DNA from 2 places in the Oceanobacillus alkalisoli genome. Region 1 is predicted to be linked to the other one. Evidence: riboswitches for the same ligand, from Rfam matches in the RefSeq annotation. Region 1 holds a riboswitch; the other holds the start of a gene.

Region 1 (8,070 bases):
ATCCAATCTTTTTCCAGACAAAGGTGCATTGTATGTCACCCTCTTTAATTTGCCATATCTGATCTTAATTTGGACATACGGAATTTATCTCTTTGTAGGGAAAGAACAATCGATTCAATGGAAAAAGATTTTTCTCAATCCTGGGATCTTTTCCACGCTCATTGGGCTTTTGATCTTTATGCTCCCTGTACATTGGCCGGTTGTACTATCGAATGTTTTCAAAAGTGTTGGGAGTACGACCATTCCGCTTTCCATGCTTCTGATAGGAGCGTTGATTGCAAATATGAACCTCGATCATTTTTCTTTTTTAAAAGATAAAACGTTGTGGCTCGTTACTGGTGTGAAATTGCTGTTCATCCCATTATTGTTATTTCCCATTACCATCTTTACCCTACCCTTTCCAATGCTGGCAACCGCTGTCCTTGTTTCAGGTATGCCTGCAGCTCCAACGATTGCCTTGTATGCACAAAAATTCGGAGGCGATAGGAATTACGCGGCTATGGGCACGTTGCTGACGACTTTACTGTCCGTTGTGACCATACCAATTTTATACATCCTATTGTATTTTCTATATACCTACTAATGCTAACATATCAATTCCATCTAACGCTCCGCCATTTCGTAATGCCAATCCGATACCGAACCCGATGATAATACCACCGACAACGGTTATTAGTAATGTATCCCCTTGAACAATGATTGGAATATGATGCATAATACTTGTCCCGTAGGCGAGAGAGGCAATACCGATTACCGAATAGATAGCAAAGCTTTTTCCTATCTGCTTATATCCTAAATAAATGAATGGAATATTTAATACGGCGAGCAAAACGCCTAGAGGCAAACCAAATAATTGAGAACCAACGATACTCAAACCTGTCACCCCTCCATCAGACACGTTGTTAGGGATGAGAACCGACTCCAGTCCATATGCCGTGATAAAAGCTCCAATAACAACTGCCACTGCCCGAGATATCTTTTTCACAAGTATTTTGTGTTTTGCTATCGTACTCATTTCTTTTCCCCATTCCGCAGATAGATGTTTAATTCTATTTTGTTCGTTTGTCTATCCTTTATCCAAGGTAAGAAAGAGTAACTGAAATCATAAATAAGAACTGGTATTCATCTCTTTATTAATGCGGTTATGTCACCCTCAAAAACTTTTTCTTCTTTATCATTGAAAGTAGACAGCGATACCGTAAGGAGCCCTGTTTCCTTCTTTATTACTTTTTTATCAAGAACCTCAACAAGAAGATGTAATTCATCATCAGGATACACCGGCTTTAAAAATTTAATATGATTCATTCCTGTTCCGGCAATAACATCTGCACCATACTTCTCTTCTTCCACCCATAATTTAAATGAAATGGCCAATGTATGAATTCCAGAAGCAATGATGCCTTTAAATCTGCTCTGATTTGCCTTTTCCTCATCTAAGTGCATATATTGGGGGTCAAATTCACCTGCAAACCTCAAAATATCCTCTTTTGTTATTTTGTATGATTTCGTTTCGAACACATCTCCAATTGTAAATTCATCTAACTTCACAATAACACCTCTATATTAGTAGTTAACACTAGTTATCCCGCAGCCATTTCGCTGTCACCGTCTCGGCCGTCAACATTTCTTCCGGTGTTCCTTCGAAGATAACGTGGCCGCCTTCTTTTCCTCCGCCTGGCCCCAGTTCAATTACCCAATCACTTGCCGCGATAAAGTCTAGATTGTGTTCAATGATAATAACCGAATTTCCACGGTTTACAAGCCTCTGAAATACATCAAGAAGTTTATGGTTATCTCTCGTGTGCAGTCCTAAAGAGGGTTCATCCATTAAATAAATTTGTCCCTCTTTTTGTAAATGACTTGCCAGTTTCAATCGCTGGACTTCCCCTCCACTAAGTGAACTCGTCGTTTGTCCTAAGGTTAGATACCCTAACCCGACATCCTTTAATGTATTCACTCGCTTAATGATCTTTGCCATGCGAAAGTAGTCAAGTGCCTCCTCAATCGTTAACGCTAATATTTCCACAATAGTGGCACCTTGATAGCGGTAAGATAAAGCTTCATCTGAATATCTCGTCCCACCACATGCTTCACAAGTAATAGTTACTGGATCCGCGAATGCCACGTCAGGCATAACAACCCCTTTTCCCTTACAGACTGGGCAGGCACCTAACGAGTTAAAACTAAACAATCCTGCCGGCTGCCCCGTTTTCTTTGCAAATATGGCACGGATATCATCCATGATTCCCATATAAGTTGCTAAGGTTGAACGGCTGGAAATACCAATACTCCCTTGTCCAACCGTAATCGTTTCAGGGTACTGTTCTGTAAATGCTTCCGTCATCAAAGAACTTTTACCAGAGCCAGATACGCCACAGATGGACACTAGCGTATGCTTCGGAAGGCTTACACTTACGTTTTGCAAATTATTGTTCGTCGCTTTGTTTATGACGAAAAAATCATTTCGTTCTCTGGGATTTTGATTGATTTTTATTTTTTCATGGAGACTTGTTGCCGCTTCTGAACTTTCCAGCCCTTCCAGCTTACCTTGATAAACGATTTCTCCACCATGAACTCCAGCTCCCGGGCCCATCTCAATAATTTCATCTGCTGCCTTGATTACCGATAAATCATGTTCGATAACGATAACGGTATTATGCTGGGCTTTAATATGGTGTAGCATGTTAATCAACAGGTCCACTTCTTCCGGGTGAAGTCCTGCACTTGGTTCATCAAAAATATAGGTGATATTGTTGAGACTGCTTCCTAAATGCCTGGCAATTTTTACCCTTTGCGCTTCTCCGCCAGACAAGGTACCCATTTTCCTTGATAGACTCAAATAGCCTAGCCCCATTTCAACGAGCTGGGTTACATGAGGGATGGCCTGCTCGGCGATTGATTCTCCGAGCGGATCATTTATTTTCTGTAATTCTTTTAGAACGTCCGTCAGCTCCAATTGGTCATACTCTGCGATATTCAAACCATTAACCCGGCTTTCCAACACTTTTGGATTCAGTCCTGATCCTTGACAGGTTGGACAGAGGGAACGTGTCGACATCGCGAGAACATCATCTTGGGTGATTCCCTTCAATTTGGAAATATCCCTGTTGATGTAAAGCCGTGTAAACCGGGGCAGGATTCCGTCCCAGTCATGGGGTTGCGGTCCGTGTTTCGTATGGAAAGGAGCATTCACTTTCTCACCTGCTGGAGGGCCATATAATAACAGACAACGCTTGTCTTCCGGATAATCTTTGATTGGTTTATCCGGATCAAATAAGCCGCAAGTCATCATCCACCTGCCTTGCCAGCCAGAAGGAGATAACGGCTTAAATTTTACTGCATATTCCCTTAATGACTTTTCTTCATCCACAATTTTTCCCAAGTCTGGTGCAATAACCTCGCCAAAGCCGCTGCATTCCGGACAACTGCCGAACGCACTTTGACTAGAAAAATCTGTCGCGGAGCCAATTGCCGGCTTACCAATCCTAGAGAACAATAAGCGAATCAAGGGATGGATATCCATATACGTGCCGACCGTAGAACGGGAATTCCCCCCTGCCTGCCGCTGTTCTACGACAACAACCGGGCTTAAGTTTTGCATGAGGTCAGCCTGGGGACGCTCAAACTTCGGCATTTGATTTCGGATATAATGAGGATAGTTCAATGTCATCTGTCTTCTGCTTTCTGTTGCTAAAGTGTCAAAAACGACTGAGCTTTTCCCTGAACCGGAAAGGCCGGTAAAAACGATGATTTTTTCTTTTGGCAGATTCAAATCGATATGTTTCAAGTTATTTTCTTTTAATCCTTTTAGAATGATTTCATCTTTATTTGCTGACATGTTATCACCCTGCTCCTTTACCGTTAACCAATGCTACTATCCTTAGCTTATCACACTCTTCCCCGTATAAATAAAAAATAAATGTACAAAAAATCATAACTGATTTTAAAATAAGTAAGTAATGGTATATTCTCAATTTTTCAATAAAATTTAGGATTTTTATATACTTAATGCTCATATTAGATGAATGAATTTCATAATTACCAAAGTCGGCTTTTCCATCACCATATGTAGTTGGGAACGAACCAACTCAACTACATATGGTGATGGTGAAGCATTAAATACGTATTATGAAATTCATTAAGATGATAATAAATAGAGATGTTTATTAATAAATTGGGGATAATAAGAATGAAGTCTGCCATCAGCTTCAGGAAAGCAATCATAGATGACTTGAAGAGTATCGTCGATTTGCTAGCAGATGATGTACTTGGTGCTGCGCAAGAAAGGTAGAAAGCCCGCTCCCGAATAGTTATCGGGAAACATTTTATGCCATGGATTCAGATTCCAATAATGAATTAATTGTAGCTTGTATAGGAGATAAGATCATCGGCGTTTCTATGAACAGTTAGGATTCAGAGCAACACATGAGGGCATGAAATTGAAACTATCGTTCAAATCAAACATTTGATTGAAATAAAGTCTAGAACGGGTATGCGTGCGAATTTTCTTTGATGTCGTGCGTAAGTCCCCGTGGATCGTGCACATTTGATTTGGGATGGTGCGCAATACACGAGAATGGGTACGAAGGTGAAGGGCTCTAGTAGGCACTCTATAGAAGATAGACGGATTCGCACAGAACTAGCTTTAATTCACACCACACCTGAGATTTGCGCACCAACCTTGGGCGAAAACGCACCACAATCGAAAATTACGCACCAGCTTTGAACAAAGTTGCACCATAACCGGAAATCACGCACCATCTTACATATCACTAATTCTATTTAATTTATCTAGTAATTCAATATGAAGTGATACCCCTCCCATAGACAAACTCATTATATTTGCTATACTTAAGTCATAGTCAATACATAGTACCTGGGGAAGCTTTTTCTCCCCTACTACAACTAAATATGCGAAAAAATAGGTTGATTTTTATTTAAAAATCATGAAAAGGGAAGTCGGTGTAAATCCGGCGCGGTCCCGCCACTGTAAATGGGAGTTTTCCATTCGTAAGCCACTGTTTTCATACGGGAAGGTGATGGAAAGCGATGAACATGAGCCAGGAGACCTGCCTATTTTAGCGCCAATTTATAAACCTACGAGGATAGGAGGTGTGGCTGTTAGTAGTTATGTATCATAAGGGAAGACCCATGGTCGATAACGCTTGCTTTGTTATACATCTCTTAAGGTAGAGATGTTTTTTTATTGTAAAAAATATGTAAGCTGGGGGTATACAAATGGTTCGAAATAGTAGATTACAGCAACTGTTTATGATTGTGATAGCCGCTATTCTATTTTTCTCACAATCTGGATTGTTCGGCCTGCAAACCGTAAACGCAGCAAGCTTGGACAATGCTGTCACCGTCTCTGCTGTTGATGAAGACGGTTCTGCAGTATTAGACACGATAGCAGTGGAAATATCCGATGGGGATACGGCCTTTGATGCGATTAAAGAGGCGGATGAACAACTGGAATGGGACACGTATGACTTTGGTGAAATGATTACAGGTATAGGCGGAGTAGCTGCTGACCCTGACTCGAACTTCTGGTCCTTTTATGTGAATGGTTTATTCCAGGACATGGGTGCAAGCTCAACTGAAGTAACAAATGGGGATAATATCCAATTTATCCTTACCGACTTCACAGCAGAACCGCAAATGATTGATGTCACTGTTTCTGCAGTGGATGCAAATGGAGAAGCTGTTCTTACAGATACTGCGGTAGCCATGCCGCAATATACGACCGCCTATGACGCCCTGCTTAAGGTTGCGGCGAGTCAAGGTGTAAAAGTGGATGTGAGTGTCGACTCCGAATACTTAACATTTCTGAATTACTTAGGTGAACCTTTAGAAAGAGAATGTGAATACTGGTCGACCTATATGAATGGCGATATGATGCAGGTTGGATTACTCGGGCACACGGTTAAAGATGGCGATGTGCTAGAACTTGTCGTCGATGACTGGTGTGAACCAGAAGACCCAATTGACGAAGAAGACGAGAAATCAGAAGAGCCACCTGTAAATGAAGAAGATGAGGAAGAAGACGAAGAACAAGAAGTTGTGGATAAAGATTATGCAGAAGCCCTGCAAGCCGTAATCGCTTATCTCGAGTCCAATCCAGCTGAAATGGACTGGTACGGCTTCTCTGCCCTTCACTCTGCCGGTGCGAATGTTTCCAATGATATGGCGGAAGATGTAGCCTCATCGATCAATGATGAATACGCAGGAAATGCTACAGATATTGCAAAAAATATTATTATCTTAACTTCTGCGGGCTATGATGCAACAGATATAAACGGCATCAACTTGATTGAAATGTTACTGAATGAAGACATGCAGCTAAGTAACCAGCTCGTCTATAGTTTGCTTGCGATTGACAGTTTGAATTATCCAATCCCGGAAGATACCGCTTGGACACGGGACAGTATAATTGAAGCGTTTCTTGATATGGAGCTGGAAGTTGGCGGCTGGTCCTTCTTTGGTGAAAGGCCAAGTCCAGATATTACAGGTATGGGAATTCTTGCCTTAAGCGCTTATGCGGATGATGCAGACGTGAAGGCTTCACTTAACCGAGCGATCAACGTTATGAGTGAACAGCAAGGAGATAGAGGCGGATACGATGAAGAATTTAATGGCGGATATTCCGCGGAATCCGCTGCAATGGTCATTACCGGCCTGTCTGCTGCCGGAGTTGACGCAACAAGCGATGCCTTTACAAAATCTGGCGGAAACTTACTGGAACATCTCATCAGCTTCCAAATGGAAGATGGCAGCTTTAAACATTTGCCGGAAGATGATGTTTCAAGTGTATTCGCAATCAACCAAGGGGCATTAGCATTAGTTGCCTATGATCAACTCCAGAATGGTACCGGTCCAGTGTTTAAGTTTGATAAAAAAGAAGACCCAAAAAACCCGGAAGAGCCTGGTGAAAAGCCGGATGATGGAGACGAGGATAACGGGGATAAAGATAAGGACAAAGACAAGAATGATCCAACTGATGACCCAAATAAAGTTATTGTGACAAAAGAAAACCTGCACCAGTATGAAACGGACCATGCGGCCGTAGTAACACCAAATCATGCAGACAAATTAGCCAACTTTTCAGTTGCTGTAGAGCCTGAAGCTGCCGACTATCTCGTTCAGGAAAACAAGCCGCTCGTCATTGATAACGGTAATACGATCATTACGATTCCGGTTCCTGTCGTGAAGCAGTTACGCGAACTTGGAGAAATAATGGAAGTCAATCTCGCCGAACAAGATGTTGCTGAAGCAATCGGGGCTGTCTATGACTTTACTTTAACAGTTGACGGAACACTTGTTTCCGAGTTTGTTAGTGATATTATTATTGATTTGGCAGCCGACGCAGACGAAGTGCAAGAGCCGGATGCCAACCAAGTAAAAGCCTTCCATTTCAATGAAGAAACGGAAAAATGGGACGTTTTAGCAGACAGCACTTATGATCCGGCAGTAGGATTTGTCACCCTAACAACCAATCACTTCAGCACATTTGGTGTATTTAAACACTATCCTGAACAGAAAGATCCTGCTGACGATGATAAAGACGGAGCAACCCCGCCATCAGTGGATAAAGATAAAGACAAAGATAAAAAAGGTAAAAAGCTACCTAAAACAGCAACAAATATGTTTAATCTCTTAGCATTAGGATTCGTCTTAATCGCAGCCGGTGCACTCTTGTATATCAAGCGCAAAAATAAAGTTACAGCGTAATGCTAAATGGATAATCTGCTGACTCCAAGCGGATTATCCTACCCTTTTTTACGAAAGGATGTTTATTATGAAGCAGCTATTTCATTTAGCCGTTATCACCTTTTCCTTGATTCTACTTGTTGCATGTGGCGGCCAGCACGCCATCCAAGTGGAAAAGATATCGGTTATTCCGACATCGGCAAACTCAACGGAAACAAAAGAATTAATCAAAGTTAGTTCGAACGCCGAGATAGATGATGAAGATGCAGCGGAAAGTGAAGCATCAGAGGAAAATAACAAGGAAGAAGAGAAAGAAATTACAGTTGCCGATGCATCGGAGGATATAGACGACGAAACAACTAA
Region 2 (8,070 bases), on a different contig from region 1:
CGTAATATTTTAATAGTACAGGGGGATGGAAAATAGTGAAAATAGATCCCGAAACGAGATATGAGGATTTGGCTTTATATGTTAAAGATCATTTGGAATTTATTTATGTTGGTGATGTTAAATGGAGTGTGGCTGTACTAGTTTTGATAATATATGATGCCCCTTTACTTTTAGGATTTTCAATGTTGTTAAAGATAGAACTTTTATGGATCGTTTTACCATTTGTCCTTATTATTCATTTGTGGTGGATAAGACTGATGATAAAAAATCCATATTCGACTCAATTAGAGGTGATATTATTTATGGGTGTTTGGGGAGCGCTTGGAGGAATATCTTTATTCATAACCTTGGTGTGGGTGATATTTCATGTGCTTCAAATTACCTCCACGGTATTTTATATTATTATAGCTATAGTGACAATTGTATTGGTCTATATTTTAGTGAAATATCAATTACATAAATATTCCGGTGATCCGATAAAAGAAAGAAAAGAAAGTAATCAGTATAAGTATATGGGATTGGTAACCGCCTCTCCGGGGATAGGATACTTATTTTATGTATTAATAGAAAAAAATACGATGTTAGAAGATATTATTTCAATGGTTAGTATATATTTCTTTGCTATTATTTGTAGCTACACTGCAGCAAAATTTTTGCATCGTTATTTTTTCATGAAAGCCAATATGAAATATGTCATCTATCAACCACATGGAAATAAGAAAAAGGAAAAACTTATCAAACAAGGAGTGGAAATAAAATAATGGAAAAACTATTGCCGAACGGATCAATTGTTTTATTGAGAGGTGGAAATAAACGTTTAATGATTTATGGAAGAAAACAAATCATTACAGAAGAGGGAATGGAAGAGATTCAAGCTAGAGGCGAAAAGATACCAGAACAATCTATGTATGATTATTTAGGAGTCTTTTATCCCGAAGGCTACATGGACGAGGAACACACTTAGTGTTCAATCATTCAGATATTATCGATATTATATTCCGAGGCTATGAAGATGAGGAGGAAGCAGAGTTTCAAAAGATTTTAAGGCAAGTTTAAATAATAGGTCGTATTAAAAATAATGCGATATTCCTAGAAGTAGAATAACTAAATTAAAATCAGAAAGGACAAATTTATATTTTAAAGTTTGTCCTTTTTGATAATCTTTAGTACGAGTGTTTCCTTGGCAAAAATTGCTTCTTTCATTGCGGATTATTCATATTATCTGGCTTTAATGCTCCGTAGCATATTTTATAATAGACAGGGAACCAAGAACATAGATGAATTTAGGTTGTTAACACGTGAGTTAGAAGATTTATTAAATGATTTTAATTCCTTGGATGAAAATGATGGAGATAAAATTGAAGTAATGCTGTTTGAATTTCATCGAATACTTACAACGTTTGAATGGCATTTTTCAGAAATTAGTGATTTAAACATGAAGTTCTTGAAAGGATTTAGAAAAGGTTAATAAAATCATTTAAAGAGAAGGAACAAAATTAGGATTTTTGTTTTGTGTGAGAAATGATAAAAGTTAAGTGTCATACTAATAATCATCTTTATAATGATGCAAAAAGATGGAAACCAAATCCATACGAATCCATTTACATCCCTATCAATCCAATTTATCCAAATGAAGATATTGATACAACGGGATTCAGACGGATAGACTATACATAAATTGATAGCCGATAAAACTCAAAACGTTAAGCGTTTATTATATCAAAAACACGCCTGTTTGGACTTTTCCAAACGGGCGTTTTTTTATAATCTATCAAATTGTACAAGCCTAAAAATAAGTATAGAAAACTTTATAATCAATGATATAATGTAATGAATTCTGGTATCCTAGTTAAAAATAGGAGGTTGTTTAAAATGGGAAGTTATAAACCAGCAGGATTTGGATAAGATTTCTAGCAAGTCTAATCGATGGTGTTTTAACTGGAATTTTAACTTGGATTATCGCTACGCTAATTAATGACGAGAGGTATTTTAATACGTTTGATATTTTTTCGGATGAATTGTATGGACTAAGTACATCGGAAACCATTTCGAATTTGATTTATACGGTCATTTTCGTAATTATATTTACAGCGAGCAAGTTTAAAGGTAGTCCGGGGAAAATGATTTGTCGCATTGAGGTTGTAAATCCAGACATGACACAGATCAGTTTTTGGAAATCACTTGGTAGAGTGTTTGCTTATATCGTTTCAGCTATTCCAATTATGATTGGTTACATGATGGCCGGCTGGAATAAGGAGAAGAGAGCATTACATGATATCATTTGTAGCACTAGAGTTGTGTATCGAAATAAGTTAGAGTAAAGTTAAATCAAAATGAGAATTGATATTTTCCATTAAAAACTATGGACTTGGGGTGTATACATATTGGATAAAAAGCGTTGGATCGCATTAATAATCGCAATTGGTTTATTCGTTGTCTCGATTGTATCACAAATTAGCACAAGCATTGCTTCGACGGATTCCGCTACACTTTTTGAAAGCTTTAATGATGAGTTTAGTGAAGAAGTAATCGAACAAGGAACTAGCTTCGAGAAAATTGCTGTGCTCGAGCTAAATGGAATTATTATGGAAGATAGTGCAGGAAGTTTATTAAGCGGTGTTACATATAGGCATCAAAGGTTTTTGGATTTACTTGATCACGCTGCTGAGGATGGAAATGTAGAGGCTATTATTTTAGACGTAAATACACCGGGTGGTGGTGTTGTAGAAAGTGCAGAGATTCATGAAAAGATACTAAACATTCAGCAAAACTATGAAAAACCTGTTTATATTTCGATGGGGAATACAGCAGCATCTGGTGGTTACTACATCTCTGCTCCAGCCGATAAAATTGTCGCTCATTCCGCCACATTAACTGGTTCAATTGGTGTCATTATGGAGTCGTTGAATTATACCGAGCTTGCTGATAATCTAGGCATTGATTTTAACACGATAAAGAGTGGCGAATTCAAAGATATTATGTCTGGTTCACGTGAGATGACGGAAGAGGAAAGAGCAATGCTGCAAACGATGATTGATGAACTCTACGGTGACTTTGTTCAAGTCATTGAAGATGGACGTGGCATGTCTGAGGAAACTGTTCGAGAACTGGGTGATGGTCGCATTTATACTGGAGCGCAAGCAAAAGAAAATGGCTTAGTCGATGAAATTGGAACGCTGGATGATACCATTGCGATGATGAAAGAGGATTATAATCTGGAAGATGCTACCGTGATTGAGTATACAAGCGGTTTTGAATTCAATCAATTTTTAGGCATGACGCTGCAGGATAAGTTTGGCAAAGGGTCAGAGTTACATGCAGTAAATAATATGCTGCGAGAAGCAAATGCTCCTAGAGCCATGTATTTATATTCAAGATGAGGAGGCTAGATTGCCATGAGTGAAGATTTAGTTGCATATACAGCATCGCCTACGGAAACAAGAAGGTATGCCGGATTTTGGATGCGATTTTGGGCATATTTAGCCGACTTAGTCATCGTGTTTAGTATAAATGGTATTGTGCTTAGTCCATTAAAATTTATGAACGAAGGAAAACCAATCGAGATTGGTTATTGGACGGTCGCAGGAATTCTGAGCCTTCTCGTATTGTATCTATACTTTATTTTAATGACAAAGTTTTATGGACAGACAATCGGAAAAATGATATTTGGATTAAAAGTGATTCGCAAAGACCTCGAGCCTCTGCAATGGAACGATATTATTTTTAGAGAGTTGGTCGGACGCTTCTTCTATCGCTTTTTATTCATTGCACAATTACTGTATCTTGTCGTTGCCTTTGATACCAAAAAACAAGGGATTCACGATATGCTTGGTGATACATGGGTCGTGCATGAATGAAGGATCGCGGGAAGAGAGTTATTCATTGTCCGTATATGTCACAATAAATAATCAAGCACTGTCCCTGCTTTTTTTACAAGCTAGTAAGTGTGGGGAGAAAAAATCTCGATACGGGTTTTTGGTTAATGTTTAGCCGCCAGTAGAATGTGTAAGATATTCTAATAGCGGCTGTTTGTGTTCTATTATCTAAATCTATTACTAGTTAAAGCCTAATCTTTACTTTACTTGCTCGTGTGTATCATTATTCGTCACATCCAGGATATCGAGCAGGAATACAAACACTGGAATTCCGATAATCAATCCCCAGACGCCAAAGAAATGCTGCGAAAAAATCAAGACAATAAATGTATAAAACACTGGTAAATCTGTTTTAGAAGACATCAATTTTGGATTGAGAATATACGCTTCGATTGCATGGATAATCATAATTGCGATGAGCAGATAAAGAACAGTTAAAAATCCTCCGATTGTATAGGCAATGAGAGATAACGGGATAAGTGAGATAATCACTCCAGCAACAGGGATAAGTCCTAGGAAAAAGACCATAATGGATAATCCAAAGATCTGCGGAAATCCAAGGATCATTAATACAATCATCGTAAGAAATGTGTTAATCAGGGCAATCATGAATTGTGCTTCGATTACTTTACCAAAAGTGCGTGAAAATTTTCTGCCGAAGTACTCGATCTCCCGGTAGAACGGTGCAACTTTACTTTTTTTGAACTTACTCGTAAATGCGAGCAGGCGAGGTTTTTCGAGCAGGAAGAATAAACTGAGTACTAACGAAATTAATACCTGTACACTCACCGTACTAATATCTGTAATCGATTTTAAGAGAAATGAAAAGCCGTTTTCTATGTAGCCCGTGATTTGCTCGCTTGAAATGATCGGCTCAATAAAACTAAAAAATGGGTTATCATACGATTCGAAAGAGAAAGTTGAAATCTGCTTAATGACTTGACTGATTTCCATCGTAATAATTGGCAAGTACCTCACAGCACCTACCGTTAATAAGCTGACGATTACCGAATATAACAGTAATACGAGAATCGTTCGATTGAATTTGATCCGTTTCACCGTGAATTCAACTAGCCCATTCATTAAGAATGAAAAAATAAAAGTAAGGAGGATAATATTTATTAAACTTCTTACACTGTAAAGAATTAGAATGATTAAACTAAAAATAATAATGCGTTTTACTCCTGTTTTTCGGAAAAAGTCGACGATTGATTCCATATCATATTTCCTCTCTTATGCTGTGTGAAGCAGGATAGCCAGTTTTGTTTATACTCTTAGTATCTACTTATAATGGGAAAAACACAAGATTAAAACGATAGTAATTCAGTAATAATATTAAACTGGGATAAATGCACTGACCGCCATGTCCCGCTAATCAATATTTGGTGATTGAATCAAGCGGGAGGATAAAAAGCGATATGTAGGATGAACTGCATGGAATCTAGGGTTTTAACAAATCCTTGTTCCATGCAGTTTTTGTATGTTCGTAGATGTAAGCTACTACTAGATAGAGACAAGTCCTATATATTGCAATACCTGAGGTTATAGTTTAGGATGAATATTTGAGTAAATTTCCTTCCAGATAATGAATCATTTTTCGTTCGTTATTAATTGTTGAAAACGGGTATACTCTATGATAGAATTCAATATATAGTGATTGATAATACAATTTAATACTAAATGTAGTATATGAGTAATGGTGACAGTTTATCTGTTTAAAAGGGAATCCAGTTAAAAACTGGAGCTGCCCCCGCAACTGTACGTGTGTACGACTTAGCAAACCACCGTATCGCTTGCTGTAAGGTGTCGATATGGGAAGGGCTATAGAAGGAAGAGCACGAGCCAGGAGACCTGCCATAACTTGTAGTTTTTTGTTTCTTCGGGGTGTGAGAAAGGAAAAATGATAAGAAGTTGTAGTATGTAATATTATTATGCTTTTTTGTCGTTTTTTCTTGCCGTTCATCCCGAAAGTGAACGGTTTTTTTAATGCTTATACATAAAGGGAGGAAATAAAATGCAAATAATGAATCAAACAAAAAGCCCTAAAGGGATGGAATTAATCAATGAGTGGGCCGATGGATTAAATATTCAAACAGATAAATATAAAGAAAAAGTTGAGCCGCTTTTGGTAACACAAGAAGCAAAAGACGACTTATATAATGCTTTAATTAACCATGCACTTGAAAATATAGACGAAGTAACACCAGACTGGACTTATTTTGCAACACGGATTTATTTGCATGAACTCTATCAAAAGGCTGCAGAAAATAGGGGCTATGACACTGCTCTTTCGTATGGTCCTTTCTACGATTTATTAAAGCAATTGACCGATAAAGGAATTTATTCTCCTCATCTTCTTTCAAGCTACACGAAAGAGGAAATCGATTATTTCGGTTCGTCGCTCGAACAGGAAAGGGATTTATTATTTACGTATCCGGGAATTTATACATTGGCAACTCGTTATCTCGCAATGGACCATGAAAAGAATGTTTATGAATTGCCGCAGGAACGCTGGATGGTTATTGCCATGCATCTTATGCAAGAAGAACCGGTCGCGAATCGGAAAGAACATGTTCTCGAAGCCTATTGGGCGTTAAGTAATTTATATATGACGGTCGCGACACCAACATTAGCTAATGCGGGGAAGAGCCATGGCCAATTGTCGAGTTGTTTTATTGATACGGTAAACGATAGTTTGGAAGGAATTTATGATAGTAATAGTGATATTGCCCAATTGTCGAAAAATGGCGGCGGAATTGGTGTCTATATGGGTAAAATCCGTGCTAGAGGCAGTTCGATTAAAGGATTTAAAGGGATGTCCAGCGGAGTTGTACCATGGATTAAACAGTTAAATAACACAGCGGTAAGTGTCGATCAACTCGGTACGAGAAAAGGTGCGATAGCAGTTTATTTGGACATATGGCACAGAGATATTGAAGAATTCCTTGACTTGAAACTAAATAACGGGGATGACCGCCTGCGTGCCCATGATATTTATACAGGGGTTAATATTCCAGATTTGTTTATGGAACAAGTAGAAAAAAGGGGCGACTGGTATTTATTTGACCCTCATGAAGTGCGCGAGGTAATGGGCTTTTCCCTGGAGGAATCCTATGATGAAGAGAAAGGCGAAGGAGAATGGCGCAAGAAGTATGAAGCATGTATCAACGCTAATTTAGATTCGGCAAAGAAAGTGCCAGCAATTGAAATTATGAAAAGAATTATGCGTTCCCAGCTGGAAACAGGAGCACCATTCATGTTTTACCGTGATGAAGTGAACCGCCGGAATGCGAATACGCATACTGGAATGATTTATTGCTCCAATTTATGTACGGAAATTACGCAAAACCAATCCCCGACAGAATTTGTTGAGCAATATCTCACGGAAGAAAATACCGTTGTGAAAAAATACACGCCTGGTGACTTTGTTGTTTGTAACTTAAGTTCCGTTAACTTAGGGAAGGCTGTACCAGATAATGTATTGGAACGCCTTATCAAAATTCAAGTGCGCATGCTTGATAATGTCATTGATATTAATACGTTACCATTATTACAAGCAACGCTCACGAACCAAAAGTACAGAGCGATTGGACTAGGAACATTCGGATTCCACCACCTGCTTGCAAAAGAAGGAATCGAGTGGGAATCAGAGCGAGCTGTCGAATATACCGATGCTATTTATGAAAAAATAGCCTACTTAGCGATTTCCGCATCAGCAGATTTAGCAGAAGAAAAAGGCAGCTATCAGGTATTTGAAGGAAGTAAATGGAGTACAGGAGCGTACTTTGATAACAGAGGATACGATGATTCCAAAGAGTGGATGGCATTGAAGGAGCGGGTTAAGAACACGGGGATCCGCAATGGTTATTTAATGGCTGTCGCACCAAATGCGTCTACTTCGATTATTGCCGGCTCTACTGCAGGAATCGACCCAGTATTCAAACCTTTTTATCATGAAGAGAAGAAAGACTTTAAGATGCCTGTAACCGCACCAGATATGGACCACCATAATTATCATATCTACAGACGTTCCGCTTATATTGTTGATCAGCGCTGGTCGGTCAAACAGAATGCCATGCGTCAGAAACATGTGGACCAAGGTATTTCCTTTAATATTTATGTGCCGAACACCATCCGGGCTTCCGTCTTACTAGACTTGCATCTACAAGCTTGGAAGAGCGGACTGAAAACAACT

The links. Region 1 has a riboswitch for cobalamin ahead of L3V42_RS09065 (DUF4430 domain-containing protein). Riboswitches for the same ligand answer to the same signal wherever they lie in the genome.
Region 2: it holds a riboswitch for cobalamin, as region 1 does, so the genes downstream of both, L3V42_RS13435 (ribonucleoside-diphosphate reductase subunit alpha) here and L3V42_RS09065 (DUF4430 domain-containing protein) in region 1, are expected to answer to the same signal.

Annotation. Positions count from the first base shown of each region.
Region 1 covers NZ_JAKNRA010000005.1:102,126-110,195, forward strand. The annotation lists gene L3V42_RS09040 (AEC family transporter) at 1-583, shown strand, start outside; partial or broken gene L3V42_RS09045 (YitT family protein) at 578-1,015, opposite strand; gene L3V42_RS09050 (MaoC family dehydratase) at 1,123-1,548, opposite strand; gene L3V42_RS09055 (ATP-binding cassette domain-containing protein) at 1,577-3,838, opposite strand; cobalamin riboswitch at 4,907-5,091, shown strand; gene L3V42_RS09065 (DUF4430 domain-containing protein) at 5,239-7,728, shown strand; gene L3V42_RS09070 (DUF4430 domain-containing protein) at 7,796-8,070, shown strand, end outside.
Region 2 covers NZ_JAKNRA010000011.1:46,833-54,902, reverse strand. The annotation lists gene L3V42_RS13470 (hypothetical protein) at 36-761, shown strand; partial or broken gene L3V42_RS13465 (DUF4176 domain-containing protein) at 761-1,056, shown strand; gene L3V42_RS13460 (hypothetical protein) at 1,181-1,468, shown strand; gene L3V42_RS13455 (RDD family protein) at 1,896-2,321, shown strand; gene sppA (signal peptide peptidase SppA) at 2,385-3,380, shown strand; gene L3V42_RS13445 (RDD family protein) at 3,396-3,857, shown strand; gene L3V42_RS13440 (AI-2E family transporter) at 4,074-5,093, opposite strand; cobalamin riboswitch at 5,556-5,748, shown strand; gene L3V42_RS13435 (ribonucleoside-diphosphate reductase subunit alpha) at 5,899-8,070, shown strand, end outside.